Regions from separate parts of the Pectobacterium versatile genome, predicted to be linked through region 2. Evidence: predicted binding sites of a transcription regulator. Region 2 holds the regulator's gene; the other holds the start of a gene.
What was found. The regulator CRP, encoded in region 2, controls carbon source genes, mostly activating them, when cyclic AMP is high. The targets are predictions, from matches to a motif close to ATGTGANNNNNNTCACAT.

Region 1 (4,409 bases), 890 kb from region 2:
CCATCATCTGTGGATTCGGCAAACGCATGGCAAGCGACGTCACCACCGCAATCATCACCATACACACACTGCCGGAAGTCCAGCCAGTGCTTAGCCAGAACAAGCAGCCCAGCGCCGTCGCCACCCCAGTGCGTAAACCGTTGATCATGGCATGATGAGTTTCAGCCGAAGGCGCTTTAATTTCCACCTCGCTGTTCAGCACGTCAGCTTCTATCGTATTAATGCGCCCGTTAGTCTGTACGCCCTTCGCCAGCAGCAGATAGCGTGTCGCCGCGCCAACCCAACTGACCAACGTAGGCGGCACATCGCGGCTGTCAGCTGCAATCAGATGGCGTAATGCTTTCACACGGCAATGCACATCGCGGAGCGATTCAACAGGCTGCTCCAACACCAATTTCAGGCTGCTTTTTACTGGGGTCGGGACATCCTGCAACATCAGATAGGTTTCACACGCCTGTGTGATCATCGTGAGCGATTGCGTATGCAACGATGTTAAGCGGCGATTGCTGTTCTGCCAGCGTGAAGACTCCAGCATCAGGCTGCTGTGCATGCCGTTTAGCGCGGTCGTTTTACGCACCAACGCGTGCCATGCCGCGTCTATCGCTTCTTTCTCCGCCCCGCTCATGCTGAGTTGCAGTAGCCGATACTGATCCACCAGCAGTTCACCGATACTGCGGTCAACATCCTGCTTGATCGAGCGTGGCGAAAACAGTAAATCCGCCAGAATGGCACAGACGATGCCCAGCACAATCTCGCTACAGCGCTCCACGGCAAACTGCGGCGTCAGCAGCGGCGTTCCCTGTGTTGATACAATAATAATCAGCGCGGTATAACCCGCCAGCCCGAAGATATAGGCATTTTCGACTTTAACCAGCGAGGAAACCCAGGTGCAGAGGCCTGCCCAAATACAGCACAGCATCAACATCACAACGGGCGCGCGAACGGTGGCGATAATGATGATAAGTGCACCGATACAGCCGATAAACGTACCGATGATGCGCAGAATACCACGATGGCGGATCGCACCAGAAAACGGTTCACCACCCGCAGCGAACGCCGGGCCAGCGGCGACAATCGCGGCCGTCAGCACCGACCAGCGCGGCGTTTCCAACTGGAGGTGGAAACCCAGAAATAGGGATAGCACAATCGCAAAGCTCAGCTTGAAGGCAAAGCGAAAACGCGCAAACTTCGGTGTGGTATAGAATCTGGATACTGTCAACGACGGGGTTTTCATCATCGCCTCACTTAGCCAAACTCACGCAGGCGATAAAGCAGGCGAATGAGCGGCGACGGTTTTTTGTCGTTGTTGACCTGCTCGCCGGTGATCACTACGGTGGCCGTCGTGCCAGCCGGATAGAGATCGCCCATTTGTCGATCGAGACGGATTTTTACCGGCACACGCTGTGCCAGACGCACCCACTCCAGATTGGAATCCACGTTAGCCAAGCCTTTCGTGTTCGCACTGTTGCTGCTGTTATTGACCCCAGCCGCTACGCTATCCACCGTGCCGTAAAATATTTTTTCGCTACCCAACGGGGTGATTTCCGCACGATAGCCACGGCGAACACCTTCAAGTTTGGTCTCTTCCATGTACGCCAGCAGGTAAAATGAATCCTTTTTCACCAGCGCCACCGCCGTATTACCGCGTTCGATGAACTCACCGCTCTGCACATGCAGATTGGTGACCCAGCCATCGGCAGGAGCGCGTACCACGGTACGTTCCAGCTCCAGTTTCGCCAGCGATAATACCGCCTGTGCTTTAGCAAGCTGGTGCGTGGCGGTTTCCAATGCATTACTGGACTGATCGATATTTTCCTGCGACATCGCACTGATGCCCAGCCGCGCCCGACGACCGGATTCCCGGCGTTTTTCCGTCACCAGCGCCTGATAGTAGGCAACATCCGCTTCCGCCTGTGCTACGGCCTGGTGGTAGCGCGGCTGATCGATGACAAACAGCACATCACCTTCGTTTACCAGCTGGTTGTCCGTGACGCGAACATCGGTCAATAACCCGCTGACATCTGGCGCGATCGCCACGACATCCGCCGTAAATTTGGCATCACGCGTCCAGGGCGATTCGGTATAGAACGCCCAGACACGGAAGATTGCCACAATCGCACACAGCACAATCACCAGCGTGATGACCACGCGGCTCAGTTTTTTGATCAGCACAGCCTGCTGTCTAAACAAGGGTAAAAAGAAAGCTTTCACAGACACCTCACAGACCGTAGCGGAACAGTAAATAAAACAGACAGCAGAACAGCGCGCTGTTAAACAGTGCAGGATGCCAGACGAAGTCATAGATCCCCGTCGGTTGCAGCAGGCGGTTCACGACAAAAAATAGGGTCAGCGATACCAGCAAGACAAAAAATACAGGGGGAAATGACAGCCCGAACAGCACCATAACCGGGAGTGAACTCATCCTCTTTTCCTTTTTCTAATAGGTAACGGTAGCGAGCAGGTGTGCTACCGGGTGGTAAATTATGTCGTCTGGCGCGGCCTTTCAGCACCGACAACAGAGCCTCATCCCGCAGGCGGGCAGCCAACGGATGGGATAACGTTAAACTGATGAATAGCGATGTCAGCAGGGGCTGACTAACGATGGGAAATCAGCGTATTACTCTAATTGGGTAAATAAACACAATCATTGAATGGCTCTGTTCTGCCCAGAACCATCGGATAGGCTATATTATGGATGCTTATTATCACCTTATCTACATAGTGTGATCTAAATCACTTTTAAGCCAGAGTGAATAATGGAAAGACTAAAGAGTATGTCGGTGTTTGCCCGCGTGGTGGAATTTGGTTCTTTTACCGCCGCTGCCCGTCAGTTGCAGATGAGCGTATCCGCCGTCAGCCAGACCGTCACCAAGCTTGAAGATGAACTACAGATTAAGCTGCTTAATCGCAGTACGCGCAGCATTGGTTTGACAGAAGCGGGGAAAATTTACTACCACGGCTGTCGCCGCATGCTGCATGAAGCGCATGAGGTCCATGAGCAGCTTTACGCCTTCAACAACACGCCGATCGGCACGCTGCGCATCGGCAGTTCTTCCACGATGGCACAGAATGTGTTGTCCACCATGACTGCCGCGATGCTGAAGGAATATCCCGGTCTATCCGTCAATCTGGTCACCGGGATTCCCGCTCCCGATCTGATTGCCGACGGGCTGGATATCGTTATCCGCGTCGGTGCACTACAGGATTCCAGCCTGTTCTCGAAACGCTTAGGCTCGATGCCGATGGTGGTCTGTGCCGCGAAAAGCTATCTGGCACAGCACGGCACACCGGATAAACCGGCAGATATGGTGAATTTTTCCTGGCTGGAATACAGCGTACGGCCCGACAGCGAATTCGAGCTGATCGCCCCGGAAGGCATTTCGACCCGCGTCACACCACAAGGGCGTTTTGTCACTAACGACCCGCAAACGCTGGTGCGCTGGCTCAAGGCTGGGGCGGGCATCGCGTACGTGCCGCTCATGTGGATCGTGGACGAAATCAATCGCGGCGAAATTGAGATCCTGTTCAACCGCTACCACTCCGACCCGCGCCCGGTCTACGCGCTCTACACCCGCAAAGACAACCTGCCGCTAAAAGTACAAGTCTGCATTAACTACATGACGGAATACTTCAAAAACGTCGCCCTGACGTATCAGGGCTATCGACAGAATCATAGCGAGGAAAAAAAACCGCGCTAATAAAGCGCGGTCTTAAAGGGATCTAGGGATATCAGCACGAATTACGCAGTGCCGCCAACAGGCAAGCTTTGCCCTTAATGACTACGGGTATATCAAGATTGTTTTTCGATCACTTCGTGGCATAATAAATATTCCCTGTACACATAAACAAGGATAGTTGAATGAAAAATATGTTTTGCGATATAAACTCAACATCAACATTCCCAAAATGGAATTTTATTGATGCTGGATTATGGTATTTACTTCCTGATGATGAAAGATATGTCACTGGTAATCCTAGGTTGTGGGCATATAAAGCCGCATATCTTCAGTATAATAAGGATAAGATAATTAGCCATGCTCATCGTGAAAAAATACCAGTGTTACTATTGGCTGGAGTTGCTGTCTCTGAAGTAGCAGGAACACCGGAAAGATTTAAAGCATACGGGGTTTTACAATATTATCAGATTAGAGATTATTTCAATAATAGCGGAAACACCATATCGAATAGAACTTCTGTCGGTAGTTTAGCTATTCAATTAAGAGCAGCAGCAGAAACACTAGGGATTGACCCATCTAAATTATCAACAACACAACAACTTCAATTATCCAATTGCTTATTAGATGATGACTTTAACATTAACATTGTTGCCAAACATCTTAAATCATTAATAATTTTTGACAACCCTAACATAAAAGATACTTTAAACATAAGCGATGAGCAATTAATAA
Region 2 (19,338 bases):
TCAGCAACGATATTATTCGAAAGCGTAATGCGGTGTGCGGTGCCCTGCGGTCCGTCATAGCGTGGGCCGGAAATAGACAGGTTTTCGTCCGTACCCCAGGCGAAACTAGAGTGGTCGATCACGACGTTGTAGGCATCTTTGCCGTTGATGGAAACATCGCGTTCAAAGCCGCTTTTTTTACCCGTACCGGCATCGCCGATGCGGAAACGAATATGCTGCATCAGCACATCATGTGTGCTGATCCCCATTCCGCCGCGAATGATGGTGATACCGGGAGAGGGAGCGGTCTGGCCGGCAATGGTGACAAACGGTTCTGATAACCGAAGGTCACTTTTATTTAGGTCGATAATGCCGCCAACCTCAAAAACGATAATGCGCGGTCCTTTGGCGGCCAGCGCTTCCCTGAGTGAACCTGCTCCAGAAGAGGCTAGCGTGGTGACGCGAATAATGCGTCCACCGCTGCCTGCTACGGTATCCGTTCCGAATCCTTTCAACTCTGGTGCTGCCGGTGTGGCGGCGCTCGCCATCGGTATACCAACACTAAACACTAAGCCGGTGCTGAACAGTGCGGCGAACAGAAGAGAACGTTTCATTTCATTTCCTTGAATATTAACGATAAAAATGAGCGAGCCCTTAGGGCTCGCTCAAGTGCGGCCCGAACGATAAACCGACGGGCGTTAAGCTTGTTTGCAGGCTCCAGTTAGCACAGGACAATGAGGGGCGGGGCCTGCAATTCGCTTATTTACCTTTCACGCTTTGCAACTAGTTGCAATTTGCTGCTGTCAGCACGGCAAGGTTTTTGTTCACGCCAGCATAGTTCGCCAGTTTGTCCTTCACACACTGTGCAGAAACTGGAGAGTAGCTGTAAGGAACAGAAGCGAACGTACCGGTGCTTTTCCAGTCTTCGGCATTCACGTAGGGTTTGGTATCTTTATCCCAAGTGATGTTGTATTTAGCGAAGTCGGCTGGGCTCATGACGTTGTTATTACGCAGTTCCCACGTACCGAAGTTGGAACCGTCATAACGTGAGGTCACTGGGTTTTTCGCATTCTCGAACCAGTTACGTTCGATCAGCGCAATCCCTTTCTGACGCACGTTCAGGCCAGAGCTGGTGATGCCAGTATACAAGTTGTTGTAGGCATGAACCTGACCACCACGTTGCAGTGGGAGGCGAGCGTTAACGTCGTCGTAAATATTGTGATGATAAGTCAGGTCACGGCCCGTATCGCTGCTGCTGAAGCCGCTCAGCCCCACTTTTTTGATGCCATGAATGTAGTTGTACGAAATGGTCACGTTGGTCGAAGCTTTCTTAATATCAATCGCGGACTCGAATGTCGTGTCACCGTCTTTTGTACCTGCGCATTCAAAGTTTTTCGCGAAGATCTCGTTGTGGTCAATCCAGACGTTCGGCGTGTTATCGATACGAATGGCATCGCCATCCTGCGCGCCGCCCGGCATGTAACCAAAACGCATGTTACGTATGACGATATCGGATGACTTTGTCAGCCAGATCCCGAAGTTGGCGGACGATCCGTTAGTTCCAAGGATGGTAATCCCTTTGGTGAACTCTTTGATTTCCACACCTCGGGCATCCTTACTCCACTGGCCGCAGATGTTGGCCTCAGCGGCTTTGATCAGCGCGTCTTCATTACCGTTATAGGTGATGACAAGCGGGTAAGCGCCACCTTTGACTTTCTTGCCATTGGAATCCAGCTTCGCGGCTTCGATGATATCAATAATATCTTGCATGGAGCGCGCTGTTTTTTTCACGGCACCGGCAACGTCACCACCGTCAGTGGTGGCATAACCCCCCGTATTTGCCGCCATCGTTGGTTGGGCCGCAAGCAATAACAGCCCAGCGGCTGCAGAAGGCAGTAGGTATTTCATTAGGGTACTCTCCTTGGAATAGAATTTTTGTTTGGGCATTTATGATCCACATAGCCCAGATTATATTATTTTGGTGTTTCAATAAAAATGAAATCAAGGTTTATTGAAATCCCAATTAATTCTTACCATAAAATTAAAAGAATTCAATATTTCGATATTAAATATATAGAGTGAGTAACGGTGGAAATCACAAAAACTAATAAGTGCCTATTTTAAATGGTAATATTTTTTTTCATTTTTTCTAAAATTAGGCCGTTGAGAGTTTTATGAAAAATAAAATTATATTTCGTTTTATTACTCACTGAGATAATGGTGTCAGAAATAGTTGATGCCGATCAAATTATTAATTAATCACGTGTTGATGGGCTGTTGTTATTTCTATTGATTACTCCTTAATTAAAGGATGGTTTTCTTCATTAATAAACCAAGCTATTAATTTATTCTATAAATAGTTAGTCTGATATTTAATTTATGCATGCTCTTTAGGAATGCATATCCATGTTCGCGCCTGAGTTTCCATAAAAAATGAGCGAGCTCTAAGAGCTCGCTTGGGTAGAACCATGCTTCTGTATGAAGAGTCACGGCGCGGGATATTCAGACTTATTGCTTCCTGTCTTGCGACGACGGAGAAAGACTGACCGCGTTTATTTGCAGTTAGCTGCTGTCAGTACTGCCAGGTTTTTACCGACGCCAGCATAGTTTGCCAGTTTATCCTTCACGCACTGTGCAGAAACTGGAGTGTACTTATAGGAGACGGCAGGGAACTTACCGGTGCTCTTCCAGTCATCCGCATTGATGTGAGGAGAGGAAGGCTTGCCCCAGGTGATTTTGTATTTGGAGAAGTCTGCCGGTTTCGTGATGTTGTTGTTACGCAGCTCCCAGGTACCAAAGTTTGAGCTGTCGTTACGTGCTGTCACTGGGTTGAGCGCATTCTCGAACCAGTTGCTTTCAATCAGTGCGATCCCTTTCTGACGCACGTTAAAGCCTGAACCGGTGATGCCGTCATACAGGTTGTTGTACGCGTGAACCAGACCACCACGTTGCAGCGGCAGGCGTGAGTTAACATCGCTATAAATATTGTGATGGTAAGTCAGGTTACGGCCCGTATCCGTATTGCTTGCGCCGCTCAGGCCGACTTTCTTGATACCATGAATATAGTTGTAGGATACCGTGACGTTAGTTGACCCTTTTTTGATATCGACAGCCGATTCAAAGGTGGTGTCATTGTCTGGCGTGCCTTTACACTCAAAGTTCTTGGCAAAGATTTCGTTGTGGTCGATCCAGACGTTCGGGGAGTTATCGATACGAATGGCATCGCCGTCTTGCGCGCCGCCCGGCATATAGCCAAAGCGCATATTACGTACCACGACATTAGAAGAGTTCACAATCCAGACACCGAAGTTGGCGGATGAGCCATTGGTTCCCTGGATAGTAATGCCTTTGGTGAATTCTTTGATTTGCACGCCGCGTGCGTCTTTACTCCACTGGCCGCAGATATTCTTTTCAGCCGCTTTGATTAATGAATCTTCATTACCGCTATAGGTGATGATGAGCGGGTAAGCACCGCCTTTGACTTTCTTGCCTTTTGAATCCACTTGCGCGGCTTCAATAATATCCACAATTTCTTTCATAGAACGTGCTGTTTTTTTCACGGCACCGGATACTTCTCCACCATCCGTAGTGGCATAGCCGCCCGTATTTGCGGCCATTGCGGGTTGAGCCGCGAGTAATAGCAATCCGGCAGCTGCCGTAGGCAATAGGTATTTCATTATCACTGTCTCCTTGGAATAGAATTTTCATGGGCATTTATCGATCCCTATGCCCGATGTAACAAGTATAAATTTTTCAACAAAAATGAATTTCAATTTTGATGAAAAACCAAGGGAAGTGTGGTCAAAAAATAAGATCAGTTCAAGGGTGAAATGTTAAATGTATTGCGGGTGAAACATTTTGTAATACTGATGATTGGACGATTTTGGTTTTATAGGAAATAATTTTCTTTTAAATTAACGGTAAATCATAAGGTTACTTTTTTAGTAGATAATAAATGCACTCGGGTTTCTTTATTGATTGGTTTTTAAATTGTTATTTTTCTTGTGGCAATCGCTGCCGCTAGCGTAAGGAAATCATCTTAAGTCAAAATATACTATCACAGGCCTATTCAATATTGTTTACGTGATGAGTCAGTTTTATCGTGAATTTTAGTTTTTTAAGAAATAACGATTATTAATCGCTATATGGCGTTTCTTTACGTGATAAAAGAAAAATAGACCTCGGCTTATTGGTGAAATTGTCATGAGTACGACGTCTATTTTCATGGCGGTCACGCTGACAATCTTGCTCGGGCCTCTCAAAAATGAGCGAGGCCGAAGCACTCGCTCAGGAAGAACCCCAGGGCCGGAGCATACTTTGTTAATGACATTTAACATTCGCAAAAATCATTAACTCCCGATAGTCATCATCCAATAGTGCACGTTGCACTTTGCTTTTCATACTCCGGTTTTGTGTGCTCTCCATCTTTGCCAGATTGAGCGCCATCTTTCTGACTAATGACAAGACTTTTGTACCATTCTCATCGTGAATACGGCAAGCATCTTCTTTATAAACAACATCTAATACCCAGTGCAGACTGTTCTCTATGCCCCAGTGATGACGGACCGATGTCGCCATAAACTCTGCATCAATATCGTAAGATGACAGATAAAATGCCGTATCCAGCGTATTCGATTTTTTGTCTTTACGGTGTCTTTCAACCGCGACCAGTGTTTTTATTGAAGGCCATTTCTCCTGTAACTCCGGGCTCAACTCTGCCGGTATTTGAAAAGTAATACGGCGCTCCATTCGGCCATGCCCTTTATCCTGCATTTCATATTGTGCTAACGCGGTATTATCGTTAAACGCCTCATGGAATTGCGCTTTCACTGCATTAAACAATGTCGGCTGATTTCCTTTGACTTGTACAAGGTAATGACCTTTTCTCGCCACAATGCTTTCAAGCGTTTCTTTTTGTGCATGTAACGCATCAAGCGTTATCAGTGCATCCTTGATGTTAAGCATGCAAACAAGATTCTGTACTGTTTTGATTTCTTTTCCTTTTCCCTCGGCCATATCCTGATAAAGCGCAATGCCATTATTCAGGTCATAAGCATTAACAGAGTGAAAATCGTTACGACTCCACAGAGAGGCACTTTTCAGCGTCTTTCCATCAATCGCAATGAGTGGCTTGCTTGATTTGGCGCGAATGTCATTAATCCAGCTAAAAATACAGAACTGAAAGCTGTCGGGATCGACGGCTTTCATTATTCTGGCAATAGTATGACGCCGTGGTATGCCATTGGAAAATAATCGAAATTTTCTTAACCAGTCGAGGCGTAGTTCACCAAACTGTTGAATTTCAGCCCACCCATTTTGTCCACTGGCGACCGCAGCGAGAACAAGAAATAGGACATCAACAAGATGATGTTGTTGATTAATAGGAGAACGAGTTTCCTCTACCAGAGAGAGGTGGTCAAAAAGTGTCATATCAAGACCTCAAAAAGTTATTCTACTTTGAGATCAGTCTATTAGAGAATAGTTCAATTTTTTAACAAAGTGTGATCCGGCCCTGGGAAGAACCCGACGCAGAATGAATGCGTCGGGCTTAACGCGTTTATTTACAGTTGGCTGCTGTCAGTACTGCCTGGTTTTTACCTACGCCAGCGTAGCTTGCCAGTTTATCCTTCACGCACTGTGCAGAAACTGGAGAGTAGCTATATGGGACGGCTGGGAATTTACCGGTGCTCTTCCAGTCATCCGCATTGATGTGCGGTGTGGATGGTTTACCCCAGGTGATGTTGTATTTAGCAAAATCAGATGGGCTGGTAATGTTGTTGTTACGGAGTTCCCAAGTACCGAAGTTGGAATCGTCATTACGTGCGGTCACTGGGTTGAGCGCATTTTCGAACCAGTTACTTTCGATCAGTGCGATCCCTTTCTGACGGACGTTAAAGCCTGAACTTTTGATGCCGTCATACAGGTTGTTATAAGCATGGACTTGGCCACCACGTTGCAGCGGCAGACGTGAGTTAACATCGCTGTAAATATTGTGATGGTAAGTCAGGTTACGACCGGTATCCGTGTTGCTTGAACCGCTCAACCCTACCTTTTTCACGCCATGGATATAGTTGTACGACACGGTGACGTTGGTTGAGGCTTTCTTGATATCAACCGCGGATTCAAAGGTGGTGTCGTTGTCTGGCGTACCGGCACATTCGAAGTTCTTGGCGAAGATCTCGTTGTGGTCGATCCAGACGTTCGGTGAATTATCGATACGGATGGCATCACCATCTTTTGCACCGCCAGGCATATAGCCGAAGCGCATGTTACGTACGATAACGTTGGAAGAGTTAACCATCCAGATACCGAAGTTAGCGGAAGAACCGTTGGTTCCGAGGATGGTGATCCCTTTGGTGAACTCTTTGATTTCCACACCGCGCGGATCTTTGCTCCACTGGCCGCAGATGTTAGCTTCGGCGGCTTTGATTAGCGCATCTTCATTACCGTTATAGGTAATCACGAGCGGGTAGGCCCCACCTTTTACCGCTTTACCGCTTGAGTCCTTTTTCGCGGCCTCAATGATATCGACGATCTCTTGCAGAGAACGCGCCGTTTTTTTCACCGCACCAGAAACGTCGCCGCCGTCAGTGGTGGCATAACCCCCCGTATTTGCCGCCATTGTCGGTTGGGCAGCGAGCAGCAACAGCCCAGCTGCTGCAGAAGGCAGTAGGTATTTCATTATGTACTCTCCTTGACATAGAATTTTTTTGGGTATTTATCACTACACACCCTGTGTAATTTAAAAAGGCTGTTTCAACAAAAATGAAAATAAGGTTTGTCTATAAAGCCGAGCTAAGTGTTAACAGAAAAAATAAACAATACAAGATGGGGCGTTAAATATATTAATTAAATAACAGAGGACAGTTGAGAGGATTTGTGTCTATCTATTTTAAATAGAAACTAATTTCCATTTAAATCATTTAAATTCATAGTGTTGTGTTTTTTAATCTTTGTTGTTTCAATCTGGATTCTTTATTTTTTATCCATTTGATATGCGTGGTTTATTCGCTTGTTGAGCGATTGTGATCGCCATCAAAAAATATCATTTTAGAAATGATCCCTTTAGTTTTTCTTTCTTTTAAAAAAAATGAATTAATTCATAGGCGGTTTTTTCTTATTATTTTTTTTGTTAAAAATAATTTCAAGGTAATCGTTTACTGTGAATTGGGATAATAAATAAGGCCTATTAATAAAGATGTTTACTGATGAAATAAATGATTTATGATCGATAAAATTATTACCATGCTAATTTCTTAAACAGCGAGATCGCCACCTTTGTCTTTGATGGTGACGAGGGGTGGGTACCTGACGCGGATTTCATGTATGTTAGTACGGCTTTTCCGACTAACAGTGCAATGACTATGCTGCTAATTATCGATAACTACGACTCCTTTACCTACAACCTTTACCAATACTTTTGTGAGCTTGGCGCACAGGTCGTGGTGAAGCGTAATGATGAACTGACGCTGCGCGAGATTGAACGGCTTGCGCCTGAGCGATTGGTCATTTCACCTGGCCCTTGTACGCCGGATGAGGCGGGCATTTCACTGGCTGCTATCCGTCACTTTGCCGATAAACTGCCTATTCTGGGCGTGTGTCTTGGTCATCAGGCGATGGGGCAGGCGTTCGGCGCGCGTGTGGTGCGAGCACGGCAGGTCATGCACGGGAAAACCTCAGCGATTGCGCATAGCGACACGGGGGTTTTCACGGGGTTGGCTCAGCCTTTGACGGTCACCCGTTATCATTCGCTCATTATTGATGCCGCCTCACTACCCGATTGCTTTGAAGTCACGGCTTGGAGCGAACATGAAGGAAAGCGTGATGAGATTATGGGGATCCGCCATCGCGCATTGCCGCTGGAAGGGGTGCAATTTCACCCAGAGAGCATTCTTAGTCAGCAAGGGCATCAGCTTTTGGATAATTTCCTTAAAATTTAGCCATATAGAAAGTTATTCTCTTCAGTAGCTGATTTAATATTGCCTGAAATTGATTTTTTATGCATATTTATTGACTATATTTTCATTCCGACATGATGGACAGCAGAGTGAGGCAGCAAATGGCAGCAGAGCAGAAAGCAGTGACACGGGATACTCACGATAAAGTGATTTTGCCGGTTTATGCACCCGCGAAGTTTGTACCTGTGAAAGGTAAAGGGAGCCGCGTCTGGGATCAGGAAGGCCGCGAGTATATCGATTTCTCCGGCGGTATTGCGGTTACGGCGCTGGGCCATTGCCATCCTGCACTGGTTAGCGCGTTGCAGCAGCAGGGTGAAACGCTGTGGCACACCAGCAATATTTTCACTAATGAGCCTGCGCTACGCCTCGCTAGCAAATTGATTGATGCCACTTTTGCCGATCGCGTGTTCTTTGTTAACTCCGGCGCTGAGGCTAACGAAGCCGCCTTTAAACTGGCGCGTCACTATGCGGTTAAACGCCATAGTCCGTATAAAACCAAGATCATCGCCTTCTACAATGCGTTCCATGGCCGGACGCTGTTCACCGTCTCGGTTGGCGGACAGCCTAAATATGCTGATGGTTTCGGGCCTAAGCCTGCGGACATTGTCCATGTTCCCTTCAACGATCTGGCTGCGGTAAAAGCGGTGATGGACGATCACACCTGTGCGGTCGTGCTGGAGCCGATTCAAGGCGAGGGCGGAATTACGCCTGCGACGCCTGAGTTTTTACAAGGTGTGCGCGATCTGTGCGATCAACACAAAGCGCTGCTGGTATTTGATGAAGTGCAGAGTGGGATGGGGCGTACCGGTAAATTATTCAGCTACATGCACTACGGTATTACGCCGGATATTCTCACAACGGCTAAAGCATTGGGCGGCGGGTTCCCGATTAGCGCGATGCTGACGACGGAAGAGATCGCATCAGCCATGACGGTTGGGGTACACGGCACGACCTATGGCGGCAACCCGTTGGCCTGTGCGGTGGCGGAAGCCGCGCTGGATATCATTAACACGCCGGACGTGTTGTCGGGCGTGGCGGATCGTCACGATCGCTTTGTCAGTGAGCTTGAGAAAATCAATCAGCAGTACGGTGTATTCGAACAGGTTCGCGGTATGGGGCTGCTGCTGGGTGCAGAACTGAAACCGCAATGGCACGGTCGCGCGGGCGAGTTCCTGGCTGCCGCAACGGCTCAGGGGCTTATGGTACTGATGGCTGGGCCTAACGTGATCCGCTTTGTACCGTCTTTGATCATTGATGAAGACGATATTGCGCAGGGGATGGCGAAGTTCGCCAAAGCCGTCGCGCAGGTCGTTAACGCAGCAAACTGATTAGACATAAAAAAACGTAGGGAACGTTTTTCAACGTTGCGTTAGCAACGGCCCGAAGGGTGGCGAGCAGGAAGCTCGCCATAAAAAAAGCGTGAGGCCGAGGCTTCACGCTTTTTTATTGGTAGGGTACAGCGACAGGGGTTTAGCGAGTGCCGTAAACGACAATCGTTTTACCGTGTGCAGAGATCAGGTTCTGGTCTTCTAACATTTTCAGAATGCGGCCCACGGTTTCACGCGAGCAGCCAACGATTTGCCCAATTTCCTGACGGGTAATTTTAATTTGCATGCCATCTGGATGCGTCATGGCATCAGGTTGTTTGGCCAGGTTGAGTAGGGTTTGGGCAATACGGCCGGTCACATCAAGGAAGGCGAGGTTGCCGACTTTCTCAGAGGTAACCTGAAGTCTGCTTGCCATTTGCGCAGACAGACGCATGAGAATATCCGGGTTAACCTGGATGAGCTGGCGGAATTTTTTATAGGAAATTTCAGCCACTTCACAAGCGGTTTTTGCCCGAACCCAGGCACTGCGTTCCTGACCTTCTTCAAACAGGCCGAGCTCGCCGATAAAATCGCCCTGATTGAGGTAGGAGAGGATCATTTCCTTGCCTTCTTCATCTTTGATTAGCACTGCGACAGAGCCTTTCACGATGTAGTAAAGCGTTTCTGCTTTTTCACCTTGGTGAATCAGCGTGCTCTTCGATGGATACTTGTGAATATGACAATGGGAAAGGAACCATTCGAGAGTTGGGTCTGTTTGCGGTTTGCCGAGAACCATTCGCTATCATCCTCTGTTGTAATTCACTGCGCAAATTACAGGGGTCAGAGTTCCCTGTACGGCGTGTTTAACTGCTAAAAAATAAAATTCAGTCTAGGCAGAATGACGTCAGGGAATATACTGGAACCACTGTACCCTTGATTTTCCGGTTGCTGCCTTGCCGCATCGTAAACGTGGCTGGGTATATCTGGCCACGTAATCATCTTCTTCGTTTCTGGGTTTGTCCAGAAAAGGTCTATTCTATTTTCGTTTTAACACAGCTTTAAGGATGTGTCTTGTGTTGTCTCGCTTCAGCATGACAAAGCTCTGATTAACGCTGGTTTTTGTACAGTAACGATATAAATTTTCAAAAAATTTTTAGTGGAGAGGCATCATGCAGGCTCGGGTAAAATGGGTTGAAGGCTTAACGTTTTTGGGCGAATCCGCATCAGGGCATCAGATATTGATGGACGGCAATTCTGGCGATAAAGCGCCCAGTCCGATGGAAATGGTATTGATGTCCGTAGGAGGATGCAGCGCGATTGACGTGGTGTCGATTCTGCAAAAAGGTCGCAACGATGTGGCGGATTGTGAGGTGAAATTAACGTCAGAGCGTCGGTCTGACGCGCCGCGTTTATTTACCCACATCAATCTGCATTTTATCGTGACGGGAAAAGGACTGACTGACAAAGTTGTTGAGCGAGCTGTCGCCCTGTCGGCGGAAAAGTACTGTTCTGTGGCACTGATGCTGGGCAAAGCCGTTGAGGTGACGCACAGCCACGAAGTTAGGGTGCTGGAGTAATTTCTTTCTCTGGGCACGACGCTGCCGTGCCCGTTTAGCTTATTCGATCGTTTTCCCTTCGATTAACCGCTGCACCAGCGGTGCCATGATTAATTCCATCGCCAACCCCATCTTCCCGCCGGGAACGACCAGCGTGTTGATATGGGAGATAAATGAACCCTGCAACATGGCGAGCAGATAGGGATAATCAATATTATCCAATCCCTGAAAGTGAATCACGACGAAGCTTTCGTCCAGTGAGGGAATCGACTTGGCGGCGAACGGGTTGGAGGTGTCCACGGTAGGCACGCGCTGGAAGTTGATGTGTGTGCGAGAGAACTGCGGCGTTATGTAGGTGATGTAGTCTTCCATCGAGCGGACGACGGAATCCATCACCGCTTCACGCGAATGGCCGCGCTCATTGACGTCACGAATCAGCTTTTGGATCCATTCCAGGTTGACGATTGGCACCACGCCGACGAGCAAATCGACATGCTGTGCCACGTCGTTTTGCTCGGTGACCACGCCGCCGTGCAGCCCTTCATAGAACAGAATGTCGGTGGGTTCCGGCATCGGCTCCCACGGTGTGAACGTCCCAGGAACCTGATTATAGGGAATCGCTTCATCGTAGGTATGCAGATATTTGCGCGTCTGGCCGCGCCCGTGCAGGCCATATTCGATAAACGACTGTTCTAGCAGGCTGAAATCATTCGCTTCCGGGCCGAAATAGCTGATGTGGCGTCCTGAATCACGCGCTTTACGAATCGCCATATCCATTTCCGGGCGGGTATAGCGGTGAAAGCTATCGCCTTCCAACTGGGCTGCACGCAGATCAAACTGCTGGAAAATCTTACGGAAGGCCAGACTGGTTGTTGTGGTTCCCGCTCCGCTGGAGCCGGTAACCGCAATAATCGGATGCTGATGTGACATAAGGCGCGTGACTCCGTGATCGCGAGGTTCGCATAGACCGAAGGCCTGCGCGTATCCTCAAAAAAGACGTAATTAGTTATCATTGTTAGCATGTTTGGCGCGTTCTTTCACGACTTTCGCCATGCTCAATAAGGGGCATGTCCTCCGGCATTGAGCTGGTTGCGGGGCATGATATTGAGCGTTTCATGTAACTCAGACCACACCAATACCACCTCGCCAGATTGGAGCTGGCTGCGGATATCTTCCACTTTCTGCGCCAGCGATCGCTCCTGTTCGCCGTAATCGGTGCCTTCCCGCAGGACGAAAGATTCAATGATGCTATCTAGTGTTTCTGGATCGAGCTGTTGCCAGGGAATAATCACGCCATTCCTCCTGAATAAAAAGTTCCTGAATAAAAAGTTCCTGAATGAAAAGATCCCGAAGAAAAAGAATCGGTGGCATGGTCCAAAAATGGGCTAAGCCAATTGGGAATGCGCTGTTCCAGCCACATTTCCGGTTTCAGCAACGTTCCACCGACGAAGCCGACATGCCCACCATGTTCCGTCAGCTGATACTCAATATTAGACGGTAACTGCGACAGATCGGGAATCACCTCCGACGTCATGAAGGGATCGTCCTTCGCATGGATAATGAGCAGCGGTTTACGAATCTGAGGCAACAGCGGCAGAGCGCTACAGCGTCGATAGTAGTCGGCCGCATCGCGAAAGCCGTAGATACGTGAAGTAATGACGTCATCAAACTCTCGTAGCTGGCGGATTCGCTTCAGCTGCGGCAACTGAATCGGCAGCGTGTCTGGATAAGCCGCCAGCTTACGACCGGCGTTTTGCTTCAGCAGACGCAGCAGGTAGTGCTGATAGACGCGAGAGAAGCCTTGTTCCATCCTGCGGCTACAGGGTTCGAGCATCAAGGGGGCGGAAACAATGACGGCCGCGGACAGGGAGCAGGCTTCGCCTTGCTGAGCGAGCAGGTAGGCCAGCATATTGCCGCCGAGAGACACGCCGATGGCGGCGGTAGGCGCATTGCCCAGCGTCTCTTGCATCCAGTGCAGAAAATAGCTGGCATCGCTGGTTTCGCCAGAATGATAAATGCGCTTCATCCTGTTGGGCTTCCCGCTGCATCCGCGAAAATGCATGATGACGGCCAGCCAGCCGCGCTGCTTACAGGCATGTAGCAGGCCGTGAGCGTAGGGGCTATGAAAGCTGCCTTCCAGCCCGTGAAACAGCACCACGCGCGGTTTGTGTCGCGCTTGCTCAGGGGCTTCGCTCCAGGCCAGATCGACGAAATCGCCGTCCGGTAATTCCAGTGACTGCCAGACTGGCGAGAACTGTGCGTGACGGCGAATCAGACGCGGCAATAGCGTTTGCAGATGTGGGTTATGGGCGCCGCTCAGCGGACGAAAGTGATTATGCATAAAGGATATGGAAATCTTGTTGTCGACTCTTGTACGATCAATATCACACTGTTAGCTTCAATGCTGCCAGTTGGTACGACATTTGGGTCAGGAGCGCCCACAAATAATGGAACTGAGTTTATTTCTTTCGATGTTGGGATTTTTGTGGGTAGCAGCCATCACACCGGGGCCGAACAATATGCTGTTGACTACCTCGGGCGCGAATTTTGGCTTTATGCGTTCACTGTGGCTGATGGTTGGCATCATACTGGGCATGCAGAGCATTTTGCTGCTGGTGGCATTCGGTGTAGGTAGTTTGATTCTGATTTACCCTTCGCTGCATTTTATCCTGAAAGTCCTCGGCAGTGCCTATCTGCTCTGGCTGGCGTGGAAAATCGCCACGGCGGCTTATGAACGGCTGGAAACGTCCGCTGCGCCGCCTCAACCGATCCGGTTTTATCAAGGGTGGTTGCTGCAATTCCTGAACCCGAAAGCGTGGCTCATGGCGCTGGGGGCGGTTGCCAGCTTTAGTCTGGCGGGGGAAGGTTATAACCAGTCTGTAATCGCCATAAGCATCGGGATTGTGCTGGTTAATCTGGTGTCCGGCGTCATCTGGCTCGGGTTTGGCACGATGATTGGGCGACTGCTGCGCAGTAAGAAAGCGTGGATTATCTTTAATGTATCAATGGGGCTGCTGACCGCCGCCTGCGTGCTGTTGATTTGGCATTAAGGCTTTGTTCACGAGTATAGCGAGCGGGGGAGACACCCGCTCGGGTGGGTAAATGCAATTTACTCGCTCTGCATCATCTGCTCTAGCTGTTCCTGCGCGTCCAGCCAGGACATTTCCGTTTCTTCCAGCTCGATTTTGACTTTGGTTTGTTGTTGCAGGCAGTCGGTGAGTTCGGCTTTGCGGCTGATGTCATAGATGGCGCTGTCCGCCAGTCGGGCTTCCAGCGCCGCTAGCGTTTCCCCCAGCTTTTCCATCTGCTGCTCAAGCTTGGTTATCTGTTTGCGCAGCGGTTGCGTTTGCGTTCTCAACTCAGCTTCGCGGCGTTTCTGATCTTTTCTGCCCTGCGCACTGTTGGCGATATTTTCTTTTGGTGTTTCATCGGCCGCATTTTCCTGACGTTGCAGGCCGACCAGCCACTGTTGGTAGTCTTCCAAATCGCCGTCGAACGGTTCTACTTTCTGGTCGTGTACCAGATAGAGATCGTCGGTGGTAGAACGGATCAGGTGTCGATCGTGCGAGACGACAACCAGTGCACCTTCAAAATCGATTAACGCTTCGGTCAGTGCCTGACGCATATCCAGATCGAGGTGGTTGGTTGGTTCGTCGAGCAGCAGGAGATTCGGGCGCTGCCAGACGATCAGCGCCAGCACCAGACGGGCCTTTTCGCCACCGGAGAAGCGCTCGGTGATCTCCGTGACTTTGTCGCCTTGAAAACCGAAGCCGCCAAGGTAGTCGCGCAGTTGCTGTTCCGTTTCCCGCTCTGCCAGACGCACCAGATGCTGCAAGGGCGATTCGTCCGCACGTAGAAACTCTAACTGATGCTGAGCGAAATAACCGAGCTTCACGCCTTTCGCCAGCCCGATTTCCCCTTTCAGTGGGGCAAGTGTGCCAGCAAGCAGCTTGATCAGCGTGGATTTACCCGCGCCGTTATGGCCGAGCAGCCCAATGCGGGAACCCGGTACTAAATTAAGTTTGATCGATTCCAGAATTAGCTTGTCGTTATAGCCTGCGCTGACCTTTTCCATCTTCATCAGTGGATTGGGCAGCGATTCCGGGGCGCGAAAACTGAAACGGAAAGGGTTATCGACATGCGCTGGTGCAATCATCTCCATGCGTTCCAGCATTTTTATCCGGCTTTGTGCCTGCTTGGCTTTGGTCGCCTGCGCGCGGAAGCGGTCAATGTAGTGTTGCAGGTGCGCGACCCGCTCCTGCTGGTGCTCATAGAGCGATTGCTGCTGTGCGAGGCGAGTGGCGCGCTGGCGTTCAAACGAGGAATAGTTACCGGTGTACTCGTTGAGCGACTGCTGTTCGATGTGCAGAATCTTGGTCACTACGGGATCGAGAAAATCGCGGTCATGCGAGATCAGGACCAGCGTGCCGGCGTAGTTTTTCAGCCACTTTTCCAGCCAGATAACCGCATCCAGATCGAGGTGGTTGGTCGGTTCATCCAGCAACAGCAGATCTGAACGACAGATCAGTGCCTGTGCCAGATTCAAACGCATCCGCCAGCCGCCGGAAAAGGCGCTGACGGGCTGTTGTAGCTGTGACTGAGAAAATCCTAACCCATTGAGCAGGCTTGATGCTCTGGCCTGAATCGTCCAGGCTTGGATGGCATCCAACTTGCCGTGCAGCGTGGCAATCGCATTACCGTCGTTCTCTTCGTTGGCGGTTTGCAATGCGGCTTCCAGTTGGCGAAACTCGCGGTCGCCGTCAATCACGTAGTCCAGCGCGGGTTTGTCCAACGCAGGCGTTTCCTGATTGACCCACGCCAATGACCAGTTTTGCGGAAATGTTGCGCTGCCACCGTCGGCGCTGATTTCACCTTTCAGTAATGACAGCAGCGTAGATTTGCCACAGCCGTTTTTGCCAACCAGACCGACTTTCTGGCCGGGATTAACCGTTGCTGTCGCGTTGTCGATCAGAACGCGTACACCACGTCGAATTTGCAGCGAAGAGAAAACAATCATAAAGCGCCGTATGTTCAGAGTATGTTAAATTATGGACATCTCAGGACACGCGGTGTCCTGTTTTTAGTCGTTGCGCTGCATGGTAACGGAAAACGATTATTATGACGACGCTTTGGAGGGGAATGATGTCGCAGCCACCTAAGATTTTGCTGCTGTATGCCCATCCGGAACCACAGGACTCGGTAGCAAACCGGATCTTATTGCAACCGGCTCAGCAGTTGGCGAATGTAACCGTGCACGATCTTTACGCACACTATCCTGATTTTTTTATCGATATTCATCACGAACAACAGCTGCTGCGTGAGCATCAGGTCATTATTTTCCAGCATCCGTTTTATACCTACAGCTGTCCGGCGCTGCTGAAAGAGTGGCTCGATAGGGTGTTATCTCGTGGCTTTGCTAATGGAATTGGCGGGAATGCGCTGGCGGGGAAATACTGGCGCTCGGTGATTACGACCGGTGAGCCGGAAGATGCCTACCACGCCGATGGGAGCAATCGCTACCCGATGGACGATTTGTTACGCCCGTTTGAGCTGACGGCAGCAATGTGCCGTATGCATTGGATGCATCCCATGATCATTTACTGGGCGCGTCGGTTACAGCCCGATGTGTTGTTGAGTCAAGCCAAAGCTTACGGTGAATGGCTATCCTCCCCTTTACCTGAAGAGGAACGCTAGTATGGAGAGTTCTTCGCTCCTGACCGCCGGAGTCTTGTTTTTGTTTGTGGCGGTAGTAGCCGTACCGATCGCTGCCCGATTAGGGATTGGTGCCGTACTGGGCTATTTGATCGCCGGGATCGCCATTGGCCCTTGGGGGCTTGGCTTTATCCGTGACGTGGAAGCCATCCTGCATTTCTCGGAGCTGGGTGTCGTTTTCCTGATGTTCATCATCGGTCTGGAGTTAAATCCCTCCAAGCTCTGGACGCTGCGCCGCTCGATCTTTGGCGTGGGGGCCGCTCAGGTCGGCCTGAGTGCGCTGATTTTAGGCGGAGCCTTGTATCTGACGGACTTCTCGTGGCAGTCCGCGCTGATTGGTGGCGTGGGGCTCGCGATGTCGTCAACGGCCATGGCGCTGCAACTGATGCGCGAAAAGGGCATGAACCGCAATGAATCGGGGCAATTAGGTTTCTCCGTTCTGCTGTTTCAGGATTTGGCCGTTATCCCTGCGCTGGCGCTGATTCCGATTCTGGCCGGTGTGCAGGGGGATTTCGGCGATTGGGAACGGATTGGGCTGAAGGTCGCCGCGTTTCTCGGCATGTTAATCGGCGGCCGCTATCTGGTGCGTCCGCTGTTCCGCTTTATTGCGGCATCCGGTGTGCGCGAGGTGTTCACTGCCGCCGCGCTGTTGCTGGTGCTCGGTTCTGCGCTGTTTATGGAAGCATTAGGGCTTTCCATGGCGTTAGGCACCTTTATCGCCGGTATTCTGCTGGCGGAAAGTGAGTATCGGCATGAACTGGAAATCGCAATTGAGCCGTTCAAAGGTTTGCTGCTTGGTCTGTTCTTTATCTCTGTAGGAATGGCGCTGAATCTCGGGATCCTCTACACCCACATCGTGAAGATTATGGTTGCGGTATTGGTGTTGGTGGCGGTGAAAGCGGCTGTACTGTATTTCCTTGCGCGGATTAATCGTATGCGCCGCTCCGAGCGCTTGCAGTTTGCCGGGGTGTTGAGTCAGGGCGGCGAGTTTGCTTTCGTCCTGTTTTCCGCTGCGGCTTCATTCAACGTATTGAAAGGTGAGCAACTGCCGCTGTTGCTGGTGACGGTGACGCTATCAATGATGACGACGCCGCTGCTGATGCAGTTAATCGACCGCATTCTGGTACGTCGTTACAACGTGCAGGATATACCGGATGAGAAACCGTATGTCGAGGATGACGAACCGCAGGTAATCGTGGTGGGCTTCGGGCGTTTCGGGCAGGTGATTGGCCGCTTATTAATGGCGAACAAAATGCGGATTACCGTTCTGGAGCGTGATATCAGCGCCGTGAGCCTGATGCGCAGCTATGGTTATAAGGTTTATTATGGTGATGCCACGGAGCTTGAACTGCTGCGCTCGGCGGGGGCGGATAAAGCGCGCTCCATTGTGATCACCTGTAATGCGCCAGAGGATACGATGGAGATTGTGCACCTATGCCAGCAACACTTTCCAAATCTGGAAATTCTGGCGCGGGCACGCGGTCGTGTTGAAGCCCACGAGCTGTTACAGACAGGCGTAAAACATTTCTCGCGCGAAACCTTTTCTAGCGCGCTGGAGCTAGGGCGGAAAACGCTGGTGACGGTGGGCATGCACCCACATCAGGCGATGCGTGCCCAACAGCATTTCCGCCGTCTGGATATGCGCATGCTGCGTGAGCTGATGCCGCAGCTGACGGGGGATGTCGCACAAATCTCCCGTGTGAAAGAGGCACGCCGTGAGCTAGAGGATATTTTCCAACGGGAAATGCTGCGCGAGCGCCGTCGGCCTAGTGTGTGGGATGAGGACGACGAGTAAGAACCTATCCCCTAGGCTATTTTACTTGCCATTTTGAACCTAGGCAGTGCTCGAAATCCTCACGTACTACGTGTACGCTCCGGTTTCTGCGCGCTGTCCGTGTCCAAACTGGCTGCGCCAATAACGCCTACCGGGATAGGTTCTAGGTTTTAGAACGGCGATGAATTGGAGTTATCATGCGTAAACGCTTTATTGCAGGGGCCGTGTGCCCGACGTGTCAGGCTCAGGATACGCTGGCGGTTGGACGAGAGGATGATGTCGAGGTTGTGGTGTGTGTGAAGTGCGGATATCGCCAGAGCCAGGCGGATGAGCCCACGACGGCACCCGCCCCACAGGCTAACGAGATTATCGGGATCTTCCGGCCAGAATGAGGGATGAGTCTCATGGTGGCATTGTCGCCAACCGTTGACGTTTTTTGATTCCAGACGGTACATAGGGATATTTTTCAGCTACAATTTGCGCCAGTTTGATTTCCAACGGTAGGAGATATCATGAAAGTAGCAAAAGATCTGGTGGTCAGCCTGGCCTATCAGGTACGTACAGAAGACGGTGTGTTGGTTGATGAGTCTCCGGTGAGCGCGCCGTTGGACTATCTGCATGGTCACGGTTCCCTGATTTCTGGTTTGGAAAAAGCCTTGGAAGGCCGTGAAGCTGGCGCGAAGTTTGATGTGAACATTGGTTCCAGCGACGCTTACGGCAACTACGATGAAAATCTGGTTCAGCGTGTACCGAAAGATGTCTTTATGGGCGTTGACGAGCTGCAGGTTGGCATGCGTTTCCTGGCTGAGACCGATCAGGGTCCAGTACCAGTTGAAATCACCGAAGTTGAAGATGACCACGTTGTTGTCGACGGCAACCACATGCTGGCAGGCCAAAACCTGAGCTTCAACGTTGAAGTTGTTGCTATCCGCGAAGCGACGGAAGAAGAGCTGGCGCACGGTCACGTTCACGGCGAACACGATCATGAACACGGCGACGGCTGCTGTGGCGGTCATGGCCATGATCATGACCACGATCACGGTCACCAGCAC

Region 1: the regulator CRP is predicted to act here: its motif matches at 2,722-2,739, upstream of aaeR (HTH-type transcriptional activator AaeR).

Annotation. Positions count from the first base shown of each region.
Region 1 is NZ_CP034276.1:344,574-348,982, reverse strand. It holds gene aaeB (p-hydroxybenzoic acid efflux pump subunit AaeB) at 1-1,234, opposite strand, end outside; gene aaeA (p-hydroxybenzoic acid efflux pump subunit AaeA) at 1,246-2,211, opposite strand; gene aaeX (p-hydroxybenzoic acid efflux pump operon protein AaeX) at 2,219-2,422, opposite strand; gene aaeR (HTH-type transcriptional activator AaeR) at 2,757-3,698, shown strand; gene EIP93_RS01560 (hypothetical protein) at 3,860-4,409, shown strand, end outside.
Region 2 is NZ_CP034276.1:4,448,414-4,467,751, reverse strand. It holds gene pelZ (pectate lyase PelZ) at 1-593, opposite strand, end outside; gene pelC (pectate lyase PelC) at 763-1,887, opposite strand; gene pelB (pectate lyase PelB) at 2,532-3,656, opposite strand; gene EIP93_RS20255 (ISAs1 family transposase) at 4,300-5,409, opposite strand; gene pelA (pectate lyase PelA) at 5,537-6,661, opposite strand; gene EIP93_RS20245 (aminodeoxychorismate synthase component II) at 7,344-7,919, shown strand; gene argD (bifunctional acetylornithine/succinyldiaminopimelate transaminase) at 8,039-9,265, shown strand; gene crp (cAMP-activated global transcriptional regulator CRP) at 9,408-10,040, opposite strand; gene EIP93_RS20230 (OsmC family protein) at 10,414-10,821, shown strand; gene EIP93_RS20225 (phosphoribulokinase) at 10,861-11,730, opposite strand; gene EIP93_RS20220 (YheU family protein) at 11,856-12,092, opposite strand; gene EIP93_RS20215 (hydrolase) at 12,089-13,141, opposite strand; gene EIP93_RS20210 (LysE family translocator) at 13,248-13,850, shown strand; gene EIP93_RS20205 (ABC transporter ATP-binding protein) at 13,910-15,817, opposite strand; gene kefG (glutathione-regulated potassium-efflux system ancillary protein KefG) at 15,943-16,494, shown strand; gene kefB (glutathione-regulated potassium-efflux system protein KefB) at 16,496-18,307, shown strand; gene EIP93_RS20190 (YheV family putative zinc ribbon protein) at 18,484-18,678, shown strand; gene slyD (peptidylprolyl isomerase) at 18,799-19,338, shown strand, end outside.